3 regions of the Kitasatospora sp. NPDC018058 genome follow, and region 1 is predicted to be linked to each of the others. Evidence: riboswitches for the same ligand, from Rfam matches in the RefSeq annotation. Region 1 holds a riboswitch; each other region holds the start of a gene.
The links. Region 1 has a riboswitch for cyclic di-AMP ahead of ACH4E7_RS05000 (transglycosylase family protein). Riboswitches for the same ligand answer to the same signal wherever they lie in the genome.
Positions count from the first base shown of each region.

Region 2: linked by a shared signal. The riboswitch ahead of ACH4E7_RS00530 (transglycosylase family protein) and the one ahead of ACH4E7_RS05000 (transglycosylase family protein) in region 1 are both predicted to bind cyclic di-AMP.
Region 3: linked by a shared signal. The riboswitch ahead of ACH4E7_RS07990 (NlpC/P60 family protein) and the one ahead of ACH4E7_RS05000 (transglycosylase family protein) in region 1 are both predicted to bind cyclic di-AMP.

Region 1 is NZ_JBIRFA010000003.1:12,500-19,661, forward strand. Features, by position in the region: gene ACH4E7_RS04980 (helix-turn-helix transcriptional regulator) at 1-664, opposite strand, end outside; gene ACH4E7_RS04985 (ATP-binding protein) at 1,083-1,619, shown strand; gene ACH4E7_RS04990 (DUF397 domain-containing protein) at 1,940-2,203, opposite strand; gene ACH4E7_RS04995 (hypothetical protein) at 2,761-3,711, shown strand; cyclic di-AMP (ydaO/yuaA leader) riboswitch at 4,222-4,382, shown strand; gene ACH4E7_RS05000 (transglycosylase family protein) at 4,369-5,595, shown strand; gene ACH4E7_RS05005 (hypothetical protein) at 5,819-6,019, shown strand; gene ACH4E7_RS05010 (LacI family DNA-binding transcriptional regulator) at 6,111-7,130, opposite strand; gene ACH4E7_RS05015 (glycoside hydrolase family 13 protein) at 7,156-7,162, opposite strand, start outside.
Region 2 is NZ_JBIRFA010000001.1:110,831-117,992, reverse strand. Features, by position in the region: gene ACH4E7_RS00540 (septum formation initiator family protein) at 1-377, opposite strand, end outside; gene eno (phosphopyruvate hydratase) at 579-1,865, opposite strand; gene ACH4E7_RS00530 (transglycosylase family protein) at 2,154-2,921, opposite strand; cyclic di-AMP (ydaO/yuaA leader) riboswitch at 2,927-3,094, opposite strand; gene ACH4E7_RS00525 (cytochrome P450) at 3,305-4,594, opposite strand; gene ACH4E7_RS00520 (SDR family NAD(P)-dependent oxidoreductase) at 4,874-5,299, shown strand; gene ACH4E7_RS00515 (MazG family protein) at 5,305-6,327, opposite strand; gene ACH4E7_RS00510 (protein kinase) at 6,337-7,162, opposite strand, start outside.
Region 3 is NZ_JBIRFA010000004.1:260,677-267,838, reverse strand. Features, by position in the region: gene ACH4E7_RS08000 (hypothetical protein) at 1-842, opposite strand, end outside; gene ACH4E7_RS07995 (NlpC/P60 family protein) at 848-1,894, opposite strand; gene ACH4E7_RS07990 (NlpC/P60 family protein) at 2,121-3,254, opposite strand; cyclic di-AMP (ydaO/yuaA leader) riboswitch at 3,265-3,418, opposite strand; gene ACH4E7_RS07985 (NlpC/P60 family protein) at 3,756-4,793, opposite strand; gene ACH4E7_RS07980 (NYN domain-containing protein) at 4,994-6,307, opposite strand; gene ACH4E7_RS07975 (hypothetical protein) at 6,619-6,882, opposite strand; gene ACH4E7_RS07970 (rhomboid family intramembrane serine protease) at 7,084-7,162, shown strand, end outside.

The DNA.
Region 1 (7,162 bases):
CCCCGGCGTGCGCACCGAAGCGGAACGGCATGACCTGGATCACCACGTTGGCCTGCTCGGCGACGTCGATCAGGTACTGCACCTGACCGCGCATCACCTTGGGCCCGCCGACCGGCCGGCGCAGCGCGGCCTCGTCGATCACCGCCCACAGACGCGGGTTGGCGCCCTCGGTCAGCAGCTTCTGGCGGCGCAGGCGGAGGCTGACCCGCCGCTCGACCTCCTCCTCGCTGATGACCGGCCGACTCTGGCCGAAAACCGCCCGTGCGTACTCCTCGGACTGCAGCAGTCCGGGGATGAACTGCACCTCGTAGGTGCGGATCAGCTGGGCGGCCTCCTCCAGGCCGACGTAGGTCTGGAACCAGCCCGGCAGCACGTCGTTGAAGCTGTGCCACCAGCCGGACTTGTTGGCCTCGCGGACCAGGCCGAGCAGGGCCTCCCGCTCCAGGCCGTCGTCCACGCCGTACAGACTGAGCAGGTCGGCGACGTCGCGCTCCTTGAAGCTGACGCGGCCGAGCTCCATACGGCTGATCTTGGACTCGGAGGCGCGGATCGCATAACCCGCGTCCTCACGGGTGATGCCGCGCGCCTCGCGCAAGCGACGAAGCTGCGAGCCGAGGAGGATCCGGCGGACCATCGAGCCGCCGCCCGGCTGAACTGTGGTCATGCGGTCGAAACCTCCACCTAGGGCAAACAGCGCACAGTCTGCCATCAGTTGAGCGCTCACGGTGCCGATACTGACGGATGTTCCTATCAGTTCTACACTCCGCACACCAGGATGCACGTGCATCCGGCGCTTGCATATGCCAATAGTGCGACTGCACGTGAATCGACTCTTGCATCTGCAGTGAGCGCACACCACCATGGTGCACGTGCACCTGCACATCCCTGGCAATCCCGCGGGCTCCGCGTCGACCCCACGCGCGACTCCGTGCACCGACCCGGCGACGCCCCCCGCGCCATCGGGCGTTCGAGTGCGCGCGCGCCTGGTCGAGGGGGCGGCCGAGCGGCCGAGCGAGTCGGAGGTGACCGGCATGACCCCGGCGGGTCCAGCCGTGTCCGCCCCCTTATGGGAGGAGCTCTTCATGAGCACCGGTACGGCTTTGGCGGTTGACCCCCATGTGGTCACCTGTACGCTCGCTCCTCGCTTCGAAGCCGTCAGAACCGCGCGCGACTTCGCCCGGACCGCTCTTCAGTGCTGGGGCCTGATGGAGCTGTTCGACGATGTCGCGCTGGTGGCCTCGGAACTCGTGACCAACGCGCTCCGGCATGCGATCGGCGCACGGCCCGACCCGTCGGGCGGCGCCCTGGGCGAGTACGACTTTCCCACACAGCCGACCCCGGACGGGCGGCTGCCGATCCGAATAAGCCTGGTGCACCGCGCACCCCAGGTGGTCTGCGCGGTGAGCGATCCGAGCAGCATCGGACCGGTCGCCCGGGAAGCGGACTTCGTCGCCGAATCCGGCCGCGGCCTCCACCTGGTGGAGTCGTTCAGTCGCTCCTGGGGCTGGCACCCGCTGGGCAGCGGCAAGGTGGTCTGGGCCATGTTCGAGGCGGAGCCGGCCGGCGGCGGACTCGACGGACATATCGAAATCGGTGGACGGCACCGGCGCTCGGCCTAGCGCCGCGCGGCGCGCGGCCGGCCGAGGGACGACCCGGGACGACCACACCCCGGGCCCTTCAGCCAGGCCTTCGGACCCCGCGGTGTCGGCCCGCCTCCGACCCCGGTTCCGGTTACCGGCGTCGAACCCGCCGACCCCGGCCCGGTGCACCCCGGCCCAGGCCCTGCGCGAAGCGGCGCCGTATGACCCGGCACCCTGTGACCTCGGCCCGTACGACGTCGCGCCGCCGTACGACCCGCGGGAGAGCCCGCGAGGAAAAGACAAAGGCCGTCGCGGTGTCAGCACCCACGACGGCCCCCCGATGGTGAAGCGGCGACCGGTCAGACCGCCAGGTGGTCGAACTCCCCGTCCTTGGCCCCCAGCAGCAGGGCGGCGATCTCCGCCCGGGTGTAGATGAGCGCCGGACCGTCCGGGAAGCGCGAGTTGCGCATCGCCACGTCGCCGCCCGGCAGGGCCGCGAACTCGACGCAGTTGCCCTGGGAGTTGCTGTGTCGGCTCTTCTGCCAGACCACCCCCTTGAGGTCGGCGGCGGCCATCCCGTTGAAGGTGTGGTTCGAGCCGTGCATGTCCTGCGAGTCGTGCATAGAAGTCTCCCGAAGAGCTCCGGAGTTGTCGTCCAGCGCGGCGCCCCGGCACCGCCGAACGAACGGACCGGCCCCGTACCGGCCCGGCACAACGCCTCACTTGACGCGATGATAGCCGCAGTGCACGTGCATCAGCACGGGACATTGCAGGTGCACGAGGCCTTTTATCGGCCGACTCGAACTCTTCACGGACCCTTCCCCTGACGGTACGTAAACGGACATAGTCGACTGAATCGACGGTTTGTCGATAACCGGCCGTGAGCGATCCCCCGCTGAATGTTGATCTTCGAATGCCGGGAGTCGCACCCCCGTGACGCTCCGTCAGGTCACTCTTCGGCTGTGAGACATCTCACGCGCCACAGGTGCAACGGGACACCCCGTGCGACACGTCAGGGCAACTGTCGATGTCCACGCGGGGATTGGGTGAGGAATGTCCGAATTGTAGGCAAACCGCCCGGACCGGCGCGGCGGAGACACGACCTCCGCACCACGACCACCCGAAACCCGTACGGCAGCCGACTGCAGGCCTGACGGGCAGATGTCCTACGATCTCCGGCATGAGCACCGCAGCCATCCCGGGCGCGCCACTGCCCGTCCGCACTCCAGGCTCCCGTGCGCGGGGGCGCCACCGTCGCCCCGAGCGCCCCGAGATCCCCACCGGTTCGCCGGCCCTGGTGCTCGCCGTGCCCGCGACCGCCGGGCCCGAGTCCCGTTCGGTCGTCGAGGAACTGCTGTCGATCGTCCGCAGCGAGCACACCGGCGTCCAGGCCGCCGTCGGCTACCTCCCGGCGGACGGCGCCGAGGGCGAGGACGGGGACGACCGCACCGTTGCCGAGTTGCTGGCCATGGCCGCCGAGGCCGGCCAGCCCACGCCCGTCGTGGTGCCGCTGGTGCCGGGGCCGCACGGCTTCCTGACCGAACTTCACGCCCTCGCCGCCGAGCACGGCGCGACCGTCACCGACACGCTGGGCCCGCACCCGCTGCTGGCCGAGGCCGTGCACGTGCGGCTGTCCGAGGCCGGGCTGGCCCGGGCCGACCGGGCCCGACTCTTCGCCATCGCGACCGCCGCGGACGGCGTGGTCCTGACCACCGTCGGCGGCGAGGACGCGGCCGCGGCGGCCGGGATCACCGGCGTGCTGCTGGCCGCCCGACTGGCCATCCCGGTCGTCGCCGCAGCGCTCGACGTGCCCGGCTCGGTGGCCGGGGCCGTCAACCACCTCAAGGAGACCGGCGCCCAGCGCCCCGCACTGGCCCCGCTGGTGATCGGGCCCGAGGCCGACTCGGAGCTGCTCGCCACGGCCGCCGAGGAGACCGGCTGCCCGTCGGCGGCGCCACTGGGCGCCTACCCGACCGTCGGCCAGCTGATCGCCTCCACCTACCTGGCCGCGCTGCCGACGCCGTCGGCGGAGGAGCTGGCCCGGGCCGAGGCGGAGGCCGCGGCCGCCGCTGGGGCCGAGGAGGGCCCGCGCGGCGCCCACGCGGCCACCCAGGGGCCCCTGGAGGGCTAGCAGACGGCCTGCGACGACCGTCGCGCACTCCCGCGTATCGAAGGGCCCGGAACGGCTTCGTTCCGGGCCCTTCGGCATGCCCGGCTCCTCCCGCCCTCACCCCACGCCTGCCGCTTGCCGCTTTGTCTCGGTACGGGAATTACGGGAGCTAGGAGAACAATGGCGCACTATGTCCGTTTTATCGCCTTTTGGGATGGAGTGCCGGGCGCGCATTCCAGCACTCGAATCACGACCACTCCCCCGCCGCGCTGGGCGCGCTGCCGCACACTTCCACGCTCCGTCAGCCCACCCCTGAGGCGAAGACAATTGCGGGAATCCACAGCCGCATTGCCGGAAAACGATCATTTACGATCATGATTCGTGTCCGATTTGGCAATTTCCACTAAACCGTGACGTGCATCACAGATATTTGCAGTTTGAACTTAAGTCTGATTAACGTGCTCCCCGTTCGTAACCACACGAACCCAGCTCATCCGCAACGCCAAGTCCTGCCGTCGGATGTCCTGGCAGCGCGAAAACGCACCACGGCAGGAGCGGGGGAACCACAGGTAAGTCGCCCCGGGCAGTTCCTCGGAACGGTCCAGGGCTAGGGGTGAAGCCGCGCCCACAGCGCGGCCGGGCAACTCCGGCCCGAATCCGACAGCTCACCTCGCAGGCGTGGGAGAGGACCGCGTCTTCATGCTGCCCACCAACGGCACCCGCCTGTCCAGCCGTACCCGTCGCGTGATCGCCACCCTCGGCGTCGCGGGCGTCGGCCTCACCGTCCCCTGCCTCACCACCGGCACCGCCAACGCCGCCTCCGTCGCCACCTGGGAGAAGGTCGCCCAGTGCGAGAGCAGCGGCAACTGGGCCATCAACACCGGCAACGGCTTCTACGGCGGCCTGCAGTTCACCTCCAGCACCTGGGCCGCCTTCGGCGGTACCACGTACGCCCCGCAGGCCAACCTCGCCACCAAGGACCAGCAGATCGCCGTCGCCGAGAAGGTCCTCGCCTCGCAGGGCCCCGGCGCCTGGCCCGTCTGCTCGGTCCAGGCCGGTCTGACCAAGGGCGGTGCCCCGGCCGCCGTCGACACCTCCGCCGCCACGGCCGCCAAGCCCGCCGCCAAGCCCGCGCCGAGCCAGGCCCCGGCCGCGAAGCCCGCCGAGCCGGCCGCGCCCGCCCAGGCCCCGGCCCAGAGCGCCGGCTACACCGTCGTCGCGGGCGACTGGCTTTCCTCGATCGCCGACAAGCACAACGTCCAGGGCGGCTGGCAGCGGCTGTACGACCTCAACCGCAGCACCCTGACCGAGGGCCCGGACACCATCTACCCCGGCCAGCACCTGACCTTCGGTGACGGCGACCAGGCCCAGGCCGACAAGTCCTCCTCCACCGGGTCCGGCTCGGACTTCAGCTGGTTCAACCGCTCCCAGAAGGCCGGCCAGGCCGCGAACGGCGGTGCCGTGAACGCCAAGCCGACCGTCCTGACCCAGGCCGCGAAGCCGGCCGCGAAGCCGGCCGCTCAGGCCCCGGCCCAGGCCGCCACCGGCAGCATGGCCGCCGCGGTGTCCTTCGCCGAGTCCAAGGTCGGCCAGGCCTACGTCTACGGCGGCACCGGCAACGGCGGCTGGGACTGCTCCGGCCTGACCCAGGCCGCGCTGCGCGCCGCGGGCATCAACATCCCGCGCATCGCCGCCGACCAGGCCGCCGCCAGCACCCACGTCTCGCTGGACAGCCTGAAGCCGGGCGACCTGCTCTTCTGGTCGAACAACGGTAAGGACTCCGGCGTCTACCACGTCGCGATCTACATCGGCGGCGGCAAGTACGTCGAGGCGGCCAACCCGAGCGCGGGCGTCCGCGAGCAGACCATCGCCAACTGGGCCCCGGACTTCGCCGGCCGGGTCTGAGCAACGGCGAACCGGCAGCCGCCGGCTGACAGCTGACGTGCAACAGATGACAGCGGACGGATGACGGATAGCGGATGACGGATTCCGACATCCGTCGTCCCTCCGCCGTCACCCGCCACCCCCGGGGAGAGTCTGGTCACTCCTCCCCGGGGTTCGCGCATTCGCATGGTGAAAGCCCTCCCCGCCGGGCATGCTGCTGCTCTGCACCCGAGGAGGAGTCACCATGGCCCAGGTCACCATCACACTCGATGCGAACCTCGCGATCGATGCGATGCTGCTCTCCGGCACCAAGAACCCGCAGGACGCCGTCGAACTGGTCCTGCGCGACTACCTGGCCCGCGGCCGCCGCACCGAGACCCGGACCGCCGACGCGGCCGACGGCCACCGACTCACCGCCGACCGCCCGGCCGTCCAGGAAGGCTGACCGTCCGGAGCGATCGAGCGGGCGGACGCCGAAGGGCCCCGGAGAGCAACTGCCCTCCGGGGCCCTTCAATTGACCGTCCGGCCCCGTTGCTCAGCGCGCGCAGGCCCCGGTGGACCCGCGCATCACCAGCTCCGGCTGGAACATGAACTCCCCGCGCTGGGCGGCGTTCCCACCGACCTCCTCCAGCAGCGCGTCCACCGCGGCCGTGGCCATCGCCTCGACCGGCTGGCGGATCGTGGTCAACGGCGGTTCGGTGAAGGCGATCAGCGGCGAGTCGTCGAAGCCGACCACCGAGACGTCCTGCGGCACCGACAGCCCGCGCTGCCGCACCGCCCGGATCGCCCCGAGCGCCATCATGTCGCTCCCGCAGACGATCGCCGTGCAGCCCTTGTCGAGCAGCGCGCCGGCCGCCGCGTGCCCGCCCTCCACGCTGAACAGCGTGTGGTGGACGAGCTCCTCGGCCTCCTCCCGGCTACGCCCGAGCACCTCGCGCATCGCGGCGGTGAAGCCCTCGATCTTGCGCAGCACCGGCACGTACCGCCGCTGCCCGACCGCCAGCCCGATCCGCTCGTGCCCGAGCTCGGCCAGGTGCTGGACGGCCATCCACATCGCGGCCCGGTCGTCCGGCGAGATGAACGGCGCGTCGATCCGCTCGCTGTACCCGTTGATCAGCACGAACGGCACCCCGCGCCCGGCCAGCCGGGCGTACCGGTCGTGGTCGGCGGTGGAGTCGGCGTGCAGCCCGGAGACGAAGACGATGCCCGCCACGCCCCGGTCGACCAGCATCTCCACCAGTTCGTCCTCGGTGGACCCGCCCGGCGTCTGGGTGCACAGCACCGGCGTGTAGCCGTGCCGGCTGAGCACCTGCTCGATCACCTGCGCCAGCGCGGGGAAGATCGGGTTGCTCAGCTCCGGCGTGATCAGCCCGATCAGCCCGGCGCTGCGCTGGCGCAGCCGGGTCGGCCGCTCGTAGCCGAGCACGTCCAGCGCGGCCAGCACGGTCTGCCGGGTCGCGGCGGAGACGTTCGCCTTGCCGTTGAGTACGCGGGAGACGGTGGCTTCGCTGACCCCCGCCTGCGCCGCGATGTCTGAGAGTCGCGCCGTAGTCACGGGCCCAGAGCCTATTGCACCCACGTCAGACC
Region 2 (7,162 bases), on a different contig from region 1:
CAGGGCTTGGCGGCCTTGGCCGAACTGCCGGAGGAGGCCGGTGCGGCGGGCGCGGAGGGCTGGGCGGTCGGTCCGGCCGGGTCCACCGCGATGTACGGGGTCTCCCCCGGCACCGCGTAGTGCAGCCGGGAGCGGGCCTGCGCCTTGACGTACTCCGGGTCCTGCCAGCGGGCCTTCTCCCGGCGCAGTTGCTCGACCTGCTGGCGCGAGTGGTCGGCCTTCGCCCGCTGGGCGGAGATCTCGGCGCGCTGGGAGACGAACTGCCGCGTCGGGTAGGCGAGGATCGCCACCAGCGAGCAGAGCACCAGGACGAGGACGGTCGCCCGGCTCGTGAACCGAGGCCGGGCCGCCAAGCCCGGGATCCTCCAGCCAGCCATCTCCCGTATCCCCTCCTGGTCGCGACGGTGCCCCGCCGTCCACCCTACGGGGTGTGCGGCGGGGCACCGGTCAGGCTTGCGCTACCGGGGACTTCCGGCCCTCCGGTTTTCGGCCGCGGTGCGGGAGCGGTCGGCCTTCGTACCGAAGGGGTCAGCCCTCGTACTCGCCGTACTCGCCGGTCCGCGGAGCGACTGCGCTCATCACTCCGCGGAGCGGAAGCGCGGGAAGGCGCCGCGGCCGGCGTACTCGGCGGCGTCGTCGAGGATCTCCTCGATGCGCAGCAGCTGGTTGTACTTGGCGACGCGCTCGGAGCGGGCCGGGGCACCGGTCTTGATCTGGCCGCAGTTGGTGGCGACGGCCAGGTCGGCGATGGTGACGTCCTCGGTCTCGCCGGAGCGGTGCGACATCATGCAGCGGTAGCCGTTGCGCTGGGCCAGCTCGACGGCGTCCAGGGTCTCGGTCAGCGAGCCGATCTGGTTCACCTTCACCAGCAGCGCGTTGGCGGTGCCGGTCTCGATGCCCTTGGCCAGGCGGGCCGGGTTGGTGACGAACAGGTCGTCGCCGACCAGCTGGACCTTGTCGCCCAGCTTGACGGTCATGGCCTTCCAGCCGTCCCAGTCCGACTCGTCCAGCGGGTCCTCGATGGAGACCAGCGGGTAGGCGGCGACCAGCTCGGCGTAGTACTCGATGAGCTCGGCGGCCGAGAGGGCCTTGCCCTCGAACTGGTAGGCGCCGTCCTTGAAGAACTCGGAGGAGGCGACGTCCAGGGCCAGGGCGATGTCACGGCCGGGGACGTAACCGGCCTTCTGGATCGCCTCCATGATGAGGTCGAGGGCCTCGCGGTTGCTGTCCAGGTTCGGGGCGAAGCCGCCCTCGTCGCCGAGGCCGGTCGACAGGCCGCGCTCCTTCAGCACGCCCTTGAGGGTGTGGTAGACCTCGACGCCCCAGCGGACGGCCTCGGAGAAGGACTCCGCGCCGATCGGGGCGATCATGAACTCCTGGATGTCGACGTTGGAGTCCGCGTGCGAGCCGCCGTTGAGGATGTTCATCATCGGGACCGGCAGGACGTGCGCGTTCGGGCCGCCCAGGTAGCGGAACAGCGGCAGGTCGCTGGCCTCGGAGGCGGCGTGCGCGACGGCCAGCGAGACGCCCAGGATGGCGTTGGCGCCGAGCGAGGACTTGTCCGGGGTGGCGTCCAGGTCGAGCATGGCCTGGTCGATCAGGCGCTGCTCGGTGGCGTCGTAGCCGACCAGCTCCGGGCCGATCTGCTCGATGACGGCCAGGACGGCCTTCTCGACGCCCTTGCCGAAGTAGCGGTTCTTGTCACCGTCGCGCAGCTCCAGCGCCTCGAAGGCGCCGGTCGAGGCACCCGACGGGACAGCGGCACGACCGGTGCTGCCGTCGTCGAGGCCGACCTCGACCTCGACCGTGGGGTTGCCGCGCGAGTCGAGGATCTCACGGGCTACGACGACATCGATGGACGGCACGAGGCATCTCCTTGCGGAAGCAGGGTCCGGCCGACGGTGGTGGCTGTCGGCGGGACGATTGCGGAGTCGTTACGACCAGAGCCTAACCGCCCGGGCTCCCGGGGCCACGTTGACCTCGGCTTCGTCTCAGCGTGTGGCCCCACTACCCACCGGTAGTTCACCTGCTTGTCCCAGCTTGTCCCTTTGCCGCGGACGAATGCGGGCGAAGGGGGCCGGGCGCGGCCCCCTTCGTTCCCGGGGTGTTGCTCGAGGTCCTTCGGGGCGTCAGCCGGGGGCCCGTGGACCGGCTCAGCCGAGGTGCAGGACCTGGCCGGGCATGATCAGGTTCGGGTCGCCGCCGACCGTGCCGCGGTTGCCGCCGTACAGCGCCTGCCAGCCGCCGGACACGCCCTGGGCGGCGGCGATGCTCGACAGGGTGTCACCGGAGTGGACGGTGTAGTCGTGGCCGGCCGGGGCGGCCTGGGCCGGCTGGGCGGCGCGCGGGGCGGCGTGCTTGGGGGCGTACTGCTGGGCCGACTGATCGACAGGCTTCTCGGCCTGCCTGGGAGCGGCGTGCTTCGGGGCGTACTGCTCCGCCTTGGGGGCCTGCTGCTTCGGGGCCTGCTGCTTGGGCGTCTGCTGCTGCGGGGCGGCCTGCGGCTTGGCGTCCGAGGAGGTGTCGACCACGGCCGGGGCGCCGCCCTTGCTCAGGCCCGCCTTCTGGGAGCAGACCGGCCAGGCGCCCGGGCCCTGGGAGGCCAGCACCTTCTCGGCGACCGAGATCTGCTGGGCCTTGCTGGCCTGGTTGGCCTGCGACGCGTAGGCGGTGCCGCCGAACGCCTTCCAGGTGCTGGAGGTGAACTGCAGGCCGCCGTAGAAGCCGTTGCCGGTGTTGATGCTCCAGTCGCCGCCGCTCTCGCACTGGGCGACGGAGTCCCAGGCGGAGGCCGGGGCGGCGGAGGCGCCGGTGGCGGCGAGGAGCGGCATCGCGAGTCCGACGCCGGCCACACCGGCGACGGCGATGGCCTTCTCGGTCTGGGTGCGACGACGGTGACGGCCGGTTCCAACGAGCAGCATGAAGAGGTCCCTCTCCGCACGCCTGCGAGGTGAGCTGTCGGGTTCGGACCGGGAGGTGGCCCGGCCGCCGCATGCGGAAACGGTTCCGCTCGGGCGGCTTCACCCCAAGCCGTGGAGGACGGCAACAAACGTGGTTCCCCCGCCCCTGCCCAGGGTTCTGGTCGGCTTCCCGTGGCGCGGCGGGCAGGATTCGGCGTTCCGCGCACGAGGTCCGCAGCTGCGAACTCCAGGGAGACTAGACAGATCCTCAGATCAATCACAAGCTCATATCGTCGACATCACACCAAAATTACGGCACGTGATCAATCGCCTACCAACGGCTCCCCTATGTCCGGATTGATGGCTGTTCATACCGGGATCAAGGGTGCACCAGCGACGTCAAGTCAGTGTGTCGGAGCCTCAGGAACGGCGTGCGGCGACCGGATCTCGGGACTGAATTCGACCGGAAGTTCGCGCAATCCACGCATGATCAGGCCGCCGCGCCAGCGCAGATTCTCCGGGGTTTCAGCCAGTCGGAGATCGGGCAGTCGGGAAAGCAGCGTGGCCAGCGCGGCACGCCCTTCCAGCCGGGCCAGCGGGGCACCGATGCAGTAGTGGATGCCGTGCCCGAACCCCAGGTGGGGGTTGTCGGCCCGGGCCAGGTCGAGGGTGTTCTCGTCCGCGAACCGGGCCGGGTCGCGGTCCGCCGCCGCCAGCACCACCAGCACCGGATCGCCGACCGGGATGTCCACCCCGCCGATGGTCAGCGGCCGGGTCGCGAACCGCCAGGTCGCCAGCTCCACCGGCCCGTCGTAGCGCAGGAGTTCCTCGATCCCGGTCTCCAGCAGCGCGGTCTCCCCGCGCACCACCGACTCCTGCAGCAGCGCCCGCTGCCCCGGATCGCGCAACAGCGCGTACATCCCGTTGCCGATCAGGTTGATGGTGGTTTCGAACCCCGCGAAGATCAACACGAAGCACATGGCGGCGGCCTCGTTCTCCGTCAGGTGCTCGCCGTGGTCGCTGGCCCGGATCAGGCCGGAGATCAGGTCGTCACCGAGGTCGGCCCGCTTGCGGTGGATGAGGTCCACCAGGTAGGCGCGGATGCGCTTGACCGCCCGGCCCACGCCGCCGCGTTGCCCACCGTGGTGGCGGATCATCATGCCCGCCCAGTCCCGCAGATCGTCCTGGTCCTCGGCCGGCACGCCCAGCATGTCGCAGATCGCGTAGATGGGGAGCGGGAAGGCGAACTCGTGGATCAGGTCCGCCGAACCGCGCTGCGCGAAGCCGTCGATCAGCCGGTCGGTGAGCTGCTGCACCCGCGGCTCGAACTCGGCCACCCGGCGCGGGGTGAACGCCTTCGACACCAGACGGCGCAGCCGGGTGTGGTCCGGCGGGTCGATGTTCAGCAGGTGGGTCATCAGATCCGCCTGCCGCTCCCCCGGGATGCCCACCCGGCCGGTGCGGTGCGCCTGCCCGCTGTGGTGCGCCGGGTTCTTCGACAGCCGGCTGTCCGCGAGCGCCTGCCGGGCGTCCGCGTAGCGCGTCACCAGCCACGCCTCCACCCCGCTCGGCAGCTTGGTGCGGTGCACCGGGGCGTGCTCGCGCAGCCACGCGTAGGCGGGGTACGGATCGGCGGCGAACTCCCAGGTGAAGAGCTGCGGGGCGGGCTGGGCGGCGTCGGGCTGAGCAGGCATGGGTCGACCGTAACCGCTGGGCCCGGCGCGCCCTGCCCGCCGCCCGTCCGCGAGCGGCGCGCGAGCGGTCCGCCGACGGCGGGCGATCACGCCGCCAACGCTCCGTGGACGGCCCGTGGACGGACCGTGGACAGCTCTTGGACAGCTCTTGGCCGGGTGGCAGGCGTGAGTCTGGTCACCTGCGGGGTAATCCCTGTTGCGGAGGGTCAGGACGTGCCTACGATCCTCCGCAGTACGCGTGGGCGCCGGTGCGGTGTCGCCCACAGGGAGGAGCAGACCATGCCGGTCAGCGGGGCAGTCGTCGTCATCGCGGTACTCGACGGCGGTTCGGGAGCCGACCTCGCCCGCCGGTTCACCGCGGCCGGCGCCGCCGGGATGCTGATCGCCGACACCCACGTCGGCATCGCCGAGGACCTCGCCGCCGAACTCGACCGGCCCGGCTGCCCCGTCGTCGGCGTCTCCGCGGACATCCGCCGCCCCAGCGACGTCGCCGCCCTGGTCGACACCGCCGAGAAGCACCTCGGGCCGATCGACCTCTTCTGCGTCGCCGGCCCGAACGGCGAGCGGATCGTCTCCCTCGCCGACCTGCCCGACCACCTCGACCTGGAGCGCCTCGCCGAACTCGTCGCCCTCATCGGCGAGGCCATCGGCGAACTCGTCCCGCCGCAGCGGCGCCCGGCCGAGCACACCGCCACGGCGGCCTGAGCCGACTACTCCGGCTTGAGCCCCTCGGCCGCGCGCACCGCGCCACGGTAACCGCGCGCGGCCGAGCGCAACGCCGCGTCCACATCCACCCCGGCGTCGTGCGCCCGCTGCACCACCGCCAGCAGCAGCCGGCCCGCCGACTCCGCGGTCAGCTCCGCCGGCAGCTCGTACGGCGCGTCCGGCACACCCGCGAACCCCGCCCGGCGCACCCGGGACACCAGCTTCGCCGCGTACGCCAGTGCCGGCAGCCCGGCCGGCACGCCGTCCAGCACCGACTCCCGGTCCGCCTTCTCGGCCGCCTTCAGCTGCTCCCAGTTCGCCTCCACCTCGGCGGCGCCCGCGGCCTCGACGTCCCCGAACACGTGCGGGTGCCGGTACACCAACTTCTCCACGATGTCCCCGGCGACGTCGTCGATCGTGAACGGCCCGGTCGGGTGCTCCTCGGCGATCCGGGAGTGGAAGAACACCTGGAGCAGCACGTCGCCCAGCTCCTCGCGCAACGTGTCCCGGTCCCCCTCCTCGATCGCCTCGACCAGCTCGTACGCCTCCTCGACCAGGTACTTCACCAGGCTCTCGTGCGTCTGCTCGGCGTCCCACGGACACCCGCCGGGCGAACGCAGCCGGTCCATCACCGACACCAGGTCCAGCAGCCGCGACCCCGGCAGGTCGTACGAACCCGGCAGCACCTCGATCTCCGGCACCTCCCCGGCGTGCTCCACCGCCAGCCGCGCCAGCGCGTTCGTCAGCCCCGGATCCCCGTCCGGACTCCCCAGCCACACCGTCGGCCCCGCTTCCGCCGACTGCTCGGTCAACAGCCGCGCCAACGCCGGCGCCGACGCCGCCCCCACCGCCTCGACCGCCACCCCGGCCTGCCGCACCGCGGCCACCTGCGGATGCCCCTCCTCCCCCACCAACACCCGCCCTGCCGACCGCAACGCCTCCCACGCCGGCCACGCCAGCAACCCGGGGGCCACCCGGTGGGTGGTGGTCAGCAGGATCAACTTCGCGCCCGGAACATTCGTCGTCACACCTCGAACCTACCCGCCCCCGCCGGCAGCCCGCCGGGCCGGACGCACTCCCGCTCGCACCGGAAGTCGGCCCCGCCGGCTTCCCACGTCCGAACGGCACCCGCAGAGCCCCGCCAGCCGACGGCACGGGACACCCGTCACCGGCGAGGGATCAGCGGGTGGGGGGCCAGGGCGTGGGGTGGTGGGGCTGAAGGGTGGTGAGGGATTGACGGAGGCGGCGGACGGCGGGGTGGTGGGGGCCGTCGCGGCGTTCGCGTTCGAGGAGGAGTCGGAGGAGCCAGTGCCAGGCGTTCTGGGGGTCGCCGGTGGCGGCGAGGTGGAGGCCGATGCGTTCGCGGAGGTCGTAGGTGCGCTCGGGGTCGGTGTCGAAGCCGGATTCGAGGCGGGCGGTGTGGGCGGCGAGCAGGGCCTGGTACTCGGCGAGGGCGTCGGGGCCGTGGCCGAGTCGGTCGAGGCAGAGGGCGGCCCGGTAGCGGTGGTCGAGGCCCTGGGGGCCGTGCGGGCCGCCGTCCGCGGTGGCGGCGAGGCGGCGGTACTCGGGGAGGGCCTGCTGGGGGTGCCCTCGTGGAGGAGGATGCGGGCGTAGATGGTGCGGACGGCGCGGACGAGGGGCGCGCGCTCGCCGAGGTCGGCCTCGGCGCGGGGCAGCAGGCGGGCGGCGAGGCCGAGGACCTCGGTGTGGCGTCCGGCGTCGACGAGGTCGGAGAGTCGGGCGCACTCCGCGCCGAGGTCCGGGGCGGAGGAAACGGCGACGGGAGCGGCGACGGGGACGGCGGGGGGTGCCGAAGGGGCCGGGGGGATGAGGAAGGGCCGCGGCTCCGGGCGGACCACCGCG
Region 3 (7,162 bases), on a different contig from region 1:
AGCCACAGCGGGGTCCAGGCCCGGGTGTCGGCCCTGGTCGCGACGTGGGTGGCCTCGTGGGTGACCACCACCTGCCGGCCGAAGTCGCTGAGCCGCCCGAACGCGTCGGGGTTGACCACCACCCGGTCCGCCGGGGTGTGCCAGGGCGCGCCGGGGGCGGCCACGGTGACCGCCGCCATGCCCGTCCAGCCTGCTGGGTCGGCCTCCAGCAGCCGGGCGAACTGGGTCTCGTCGGCGGGCAGTTCGAGCAGCAGCCGACCGGGCCAGCCACCGCCCCAGACCGCGCTGACGGCCGGCACCGCCTTGTCCCCGACCGCCACCAGACCGGCCGGGTCGGGCCCTTCGGCCAGGCCTTGCACCAGGCAGTGCTCTCCGGGGGCGGTACGGGCGGGGCCGAGGTCCCACAGCGCCGGGGGCCCGCTCGCGGCCTCCTCCCGCTCGACCCGCCAGCCGCCCGCGTCCCGGACCAGCGCGATCCGGCGCGGGTACACCACCGGGTACTCGTCGTACCCGACGATCCGCACCGCCAGCTCGGCGGAGGCGGTCAGCCGGTCCGGCCCGTCGACCGCCGAAGACCCCTGATCGGACGACAGCACCAGGTTGCGGTAGAGCGCCTCGGCCCCCGTGAGCCCGGACCACGCGGGCAGTGAGCGCGCCCGCGCCGCCAGCAGCTGCGTCACCTCGGCGCGCTGGTCCGCCGCCCGCCCGGCGGGTGCCGGCGGGGCGGCCGGGGGCAGCGACAGCTGGGCCAGCCCGCCGGCCGCCAGCAGCAGCGCACCGCGCCGGGACAGCACGCAGCCGGCCGGGTCTATCAGGTGGGGCTCGGCCGGGCCGGAGGGCATCGCGCTCAGAGCCGGACCACCCCTGACACCGGCATCGCGTTGACGCTCTCGTACCGCACCTTGGCGCCCGGGTAGGGGGCGTGCACCATCACCCCGCCGCCGGCGTACATCCCGACGTGGTGCATGTCCCGGTAGAAGATCACCAGGTCTCCCGGCCGCGCTTCGGAGAGGCTGACCCGCTGCCCGGCGTACGCCTGGGCCTGCGAGGTGCGCGGCAGGGTCACTCCGGCCTGCCGCCAGCTGTAGTACATCAGACCGGAGCAGTCGAAGGCGCGGGGCCCGGCTGATCCGTAGACGTACGGCGAGCCGATCATCCGGACCGCGGCGGCCAGCGCGGCCGCCCCGCGCTCGGAGGCGGGCGGGGTGGTGCCGAGGTCCAGCCGGTCGGTGCCGCGGGTGGCACGCTGTTCGGCGTCCTTGGCGTCCTGGACGGCCATCCGGGCCCGCTCGGCCGCGCCCAGGCTGTCGAGCAGCTTCTGTGCCGTGGCCAGCCGCTGCCGGATCTGCTGCTTGTTCTCGGCCAGCGAGCGCCGGGCCTGGTCCAGCTCGGCGAGCTTGCCCGCGGTCTCGGTGCGGCGCTGGTCGAGCCGGCGCTGACGGCCGACCAGCTCGCGCAGGGTCTCCTGCTGCCGCTCGGCGGCCTGGCCGAAGGTGCGGGCCCGGGCGAGGTAGGACTCGGGGTCGCTGGAGAGCATCAGCTGGGCGGTCTGGGTCATCCCGCCGCCGCGGTACTCGGACCCCGCCACGGTCGCGAGGTCCCCCCGCAACTGGTTGAGCTGGTCCTGGGCGGCGGCCACCTCGCCCTGCAGGGTGGTGGTCTCGCCCTGGAGCCGCTTCTGCGCCTCCTGCGCGGCGTTGTACCTCTCGGACGCCTGCTCAGCCTCGTCGTACAGCTGCTCGACCTGTGCCTTGACGTCCTTGCGGTCGGGGGTGTCCGGCCCACCCGGAGCGGCTTGGGCACTGCCGCAGGTCGCCACGCCCAGGGCCGTGGTGGCGGCTGCGGTCAGTACCAGCGCACGGGCGAGCAGTCGGGAACGGCGATGCACGGGCATGGCGGCAGCGGCTCCAATCCTGCGGCGCGGCCCGCGGCCGCGCCCCAGCGGGCGGCCGTCGAGCGGGAGTCCGGTGGCAGACGTTAGCGAGTCCGGGCAAGCGAGTCCAAACCCCTCCCGACCCGAATATTTGACCACTAATCGGACATTCGCCCGAGCCGCCGGAAAAGCCGCAGGCCCGGCCCTCCGTGACGGAGGACCGGGCCCGGAACGGCCTGGGCGGGAATCAGACCCGCACGATGGAGGACAGCGGCATGTTGGAGACCGCCTCGTAGCGGACCGACGCACCCGGCTTGGGCGCGTGCAGCACCTGGCCGTTGCCCGCGTAGATGCCGACGTGGTGGGCGTCGCTGTAGAAGATCAGCAGGTCGCCGGGCTGGGCCTGGGAGATGTCCGAGCCGATCCGGGTGCCGGCGCCGGCCTGCTCCTGCGAGGTGCGCGGCAGCGACACGCCGACCTGGTTGAACGCCCAGACCATCAGGCCGGAGCAGTCGAAGGAGCTGGGGCCGGTGGCGCCCCAGACGTACGGGCTGCCGACCTTGCCGGCGGCGGCGGCCAGTGCGGCGGCACCGTGCGAGCTGCCGGGCGCGGCCGGCTTGACGACCGGCGAGGACGAGGAGCCCGAGCCGATGTCGGTGCGGCCGCTGTCGCGCGAGGCGCGGTCGGAGGCGGCCTGCTGCTGGGCGGCCTTCGCGGCGGCGTCGGCCTGGGCCTTGGCGTCGGCGGCGGCCTTCTCCTCGGCCTGGCGGATCGCCTGGCGCTCCTGCTCGGTCAGGGTGTTGAGCAGGTCCTGGGCGGCCTTCAGCTTGTTCTGGACCTCCTCCTTGGAGGCCTTCAGCTGCTGGGTGGTGGACTCCAGTTCGGCGAGCTTGCCCTGGGCCTCGGTGCGGTCCTGGTCGAGCTTGCGCTGCTGCTCCTGGAGCTGCTTCAGCTGGTTCTTCTGGGTGTCACCGGCCTGGTTCAGCGCACCGGCCTGGTTGAGGAAGTTGTCCGGCTTGGACGAGAGCATCAGCTGGACGGTCGGGGATATGCCGCCGTTGCGGTACTGCTCCCCGGCGATCTCGGCGAGCCCGCCCTGCAGGTCGGTCACCTGGGACTGCTGCCGGGCCACCTGGTCCTGCAGGCCGGAGACCTGCTTCTCCAGCGCCTGCTGCTTCTCCTGGGCGGCGTTGTACTTCTCGGTCGCCTGCTCGGCCTGCTCGTTGAGCTGGTCGACCTGCTCCTTGACCTGCTCCTTGGTCGGCTGCGGGTCGGCGTGCGCGCCGGACTGCGCGGAGAGGGCGACGGCTGCCGCGGCGACACCGGTCAGGATCGAGACACGGGCGCGGCTGGCGGGCTTGGGACGACGATGGGACGCCACGAAGGCGGACTCCTTCTTCCTACGGCCGCCTACCGGGTGAGCTGACGGGTTCGGGCCGGAAGCATGCCCTACGACGCCTCACGGCCGTTCCACCGGCCGACCTGGCGCCGATTCACCCCGGAGGAACGTGGTTCCCCGGCTCCGCTCCGCAGCGCCCCCGACCACTGGGCTCCCCTGTCGGACAGTCGCTTCGACCTGCCCCGCTGTTTCGCGAACTCGACGGAAACCACCGCCGCCACCCCGGCTGGGTGATCGACACTGCGGTGGTTCGGGGCACGACCCTAGTAACTGAACCGTGATCCGTTCAAATCCTTGTCAGAAAAAAGACGGAAGATTACCCATGTTCTTTTGTGAAAATGACTGATGGTGATCACTGCTGCACACAAAGCTGATCGGTTCTCACCAGTCGGACACTGCACCCGCAAACCCGAAGCGCCACCCCCGATAGGAGGGTGGCGCGGATCACAGGGCCGGAGTCGGCCCCTCGGGCGTGTCGGGTCGTCAGACCCGGCGAATCGTGTTGATCGGCATCGCGTCGGCCTTCATCACCTTCACCACGTCCCCGGTGTGCGGCGCGTGGACCACCATGCCGTTGCCGATGTACATCCCGACGTGGTGCCGGTCGCTGCCGTAGATGACCAGGTCGCCCGGCTGAGCCTGGTCCAGCGAGGGCACCCGGGTGCCGACGTCGCCCTGCTCCTGCGAGGTCCGCGGCAGCGAGACGCCGGCCTGGGAGTACGACCAGACCATCAGACCCGAGCAGTCGAAGGTGTTCGGCCCGGTGGAGCCCCAGACGTACGGCGAGCCCTGCTTGCTCATCGCCTTGGCGACGGCCACGGCCGCGTAGCCGCTGGCCGGCGGCAGGCTGCTGAGGTCGACCCGGGCGCTGCCGCGCGAGGCGCGGTCGTCCTGCTGCTGCTGGGCCTTCAGCGCGGCGCGGTCCGCGGCGCTGAGCGAGTTCAGCAGGTCCTGGGCGGTCTTCAGCTTCGCGTTGACGTCCGCCTTGGCCTGGTTCAGGTCCTTGGTGGTGGAGTCCAGCGAGGCCAGCACGGCGGCGGCCTCGGCCTTCTCCTGGTCCAGCCGGCGCTGCTGGTCGAGCAGGCCCTTGAGCGCCTCGGTCTGGCTGGCGCTGGCCTGCTGGACGCTGGAGGCCTTCTCCAGGTAGCCGGACGGGTCGGAGGAGAGCATCAGCTGGACGGACGGGTCGACGCCGCCGGTGCGGTACTGCTCGCCCGCCACCTGGGCCAGGCCGGTCTGCAGCTGGCTCATCTGGTCCTGACTGCGGGCGACCTGGTCCTGCAGCTGGTCGGCCTGCTTGCGGAGCTGGTCGGCGCGCTCCTTGGCACCGTTGTACTTCTCCGCCGCCTGCTCCTGCTCCTCCTGGAGCTGGTCGATCTGAGCCTTGACGTCAGCCTTGCTCGGCTGCGGCGCGGCGTGCGCGGCCACCTGGGCGGAAAGGGCGACCGCGGTCGCAGCGGCAGCGGTGAGCACGGAGACCCGCGCGCGGCTCGGCTGCTTGGGACGGCGGTGGGAGGCCAAGGGACCGGCTCCTTCTTCCAACGGACTCACCTGTTCGGGTGAGATTCCGGAAAATAGGTTTGACGCCAGACCCTAGTGAAGATCTACCCGTTTTGCCACTCCCCCGAAGGCGTGAAGTCCGGTTCCCACGCTGACTTCACGGGATCCGCACAGCCTCGCAGAACGGGCGATGACCAGGGGTCGATCCGCCCGGACCGAGGTCAGGGCCGGGCCAGCCGGTTCAGCAGCAGCACCGAGGCCACCGGGCGCGCGCCCGCCTTGCGCACGCCCTCCGCCACCTCCCGGTCGGTGGACACCACCACCACCGGACGGCCCTGCGGCTCGGCACGCACCAGACGACGGATCAGCTCGTCCGCAGTCTCACCGGTCCGGCTGAACCGTACCCGAACCCCGCGCGGCGGCGCCATGATGACCGGAACGTCCAGGTCCTGCCCGTCGAACACACAGGTGACCTCCGCCTGGGTGCGCTGGGCCAGCATCGCCAACCCGCCCAGCAGCCGGATCCGCTGCTGCTCCAACGGCAGCGTCGGATAGCCGGTCTTGGTCACGTTGTAGCCGTCCACCACCAGGTGCACCTGCGGGATCGCCAGCAGCTGGTCCAGCAGTGCCGGGTCGTCCTCCGCCAGGCCGCGCCGGGCCACGTCGTGCGGTGAGGCCGCCCCCGGCACCACCGCCTCGACCAGGTCCGCCGGGCGGATCTGGGAGACCGGCAGCGCCAACTCCCGCTGCAGCCCCTGCGCCGACTGCAGCACGGTGTCCAGCAGCAGCCGCAGCCGCATGTCCTCGACGCTGCGCCCCTCGCGCGCCGAACGGCGGCCCTGCTCGGCGACGTTCTCCAGCTCGGACACCCGGTGCCGCAGCCGGCGTGCCTCGCTCTCGGCCGCGCCGCGCTCGCTCGCCGCGTGCGCCCTCGCGGCCTCCAGCTCCCGGGCCACCCGCCGGGTCTCGGCCTGTGCCCGCCGGGTGTCGCTCTCCAGCGAGCGCACCTTCTTGCGCAGCGACTCGGCCTCCCGCCGGACGCCCTCGAACTCCGCGCGCTGCCGGTCCAGGTCGGCCCGCGCGGCCGCCCGCACCTCGGCCAGCTCGGCCTGCAGCTTCTCCACCAGCCGGCCGGCCTCCGCGGCCGCGTCCTCGGCGCCGACCCGCTCGGCCTCCTCGCCGGCCTCGGTGACCAGTCGGCTCCAGCCGGCCGAGCGCACCAGGTAGGCGGCGGCTGCGACGTCCATCGGATCGGCGGCGCCGGGAACGGTGCCCGACTCCAGCGCCTTCACCAGATCCGGCTGGCCCAGCCGCAGCCGCTCCGCTATGCGCACCCGGAAGGCCGGCTCGGACTCCAGCGCCGCCGCCAGCGCCGTGGCCGCGTACTTGGCCCGGCGCGCGGGGGTGAACTTGACGTACTGACGCAGGCTCTGCGGCAGCTCCGTCGACGGCAGCCCGCCCAGCGCGTCCGAGGCCAGCCCGACCACGCGCCGACGCACCCCCTCGGGCAGCGGCCGGTCGAGCTTCTCGACCACACGCTCCGAAACGGCGTCCGGGGCTCCGGACTCACCGGACTCACCGGACTCGGCGGTCTCCGGGTCAACGCCCTCCGGGAGGGGGGCCTCGGACGGGGCCGCCTCGGCACCCGGCTCCGGTGTCGGCGCAGCGGGCTGAAGCCCCTGCGCTTCGGCGGGCTCCTTCGCTGCGTCCACCACGTCCTCGGCTCCGATCCTGGTCCAGCGGGTGCGGCCGCGGCCGCCCCTGTCGTCACGCTCCGTGCGTCTTGTCTGTATTGTCCCGTGCGGCGGACGGGCGCGTCGCGCACCGCCCACCGCACCGACGGGGGTCAGCCCTGCTCGGCGTGGGCCTCCGCGCCCTCGGCGCCCGGACGGGCCACCAGCTCGACCTGGTCCACCGCGTTGCACCAGCGGCAGCGCACCGACTCGATCGTCTCGCTGTGCACCTCGGTCTCCTCGACCTTGGACTCGCCGGCCAGGTCGAAGTGCAGGAACTCGGTCACCCGCGCGGTGCGGGTCACGTCGAAGCGGGTGAGGTTGCCGCACAGCGTGCAGCGCCAGCGCGTCTCGGCGGTCAGAGCGGGGACGGTCATCGGGGATCCTCTCGGCTGGTCCCTGGGTGGGCTAGGCGCTCCCCCCGGAGCCCCGGCGTCGGCGGCGGGAGGCGGGAATGCCCGCCCCAAGCCTATTGCCTGGGGCAACCACCACGACCACCGGTTACCGGAACCCGAGGGCTAGTCCACCTGCCGTAAACCGCCGTGTCACCTGCGGCGTCCGGAGGGATGCTTGGCCGCATGGCACTCGCGGCCCCCGACCACACCGACGCGCGGGACGGCCGCCCGACGGTGCCCGCCCCGGCGGTCACCTACGCCC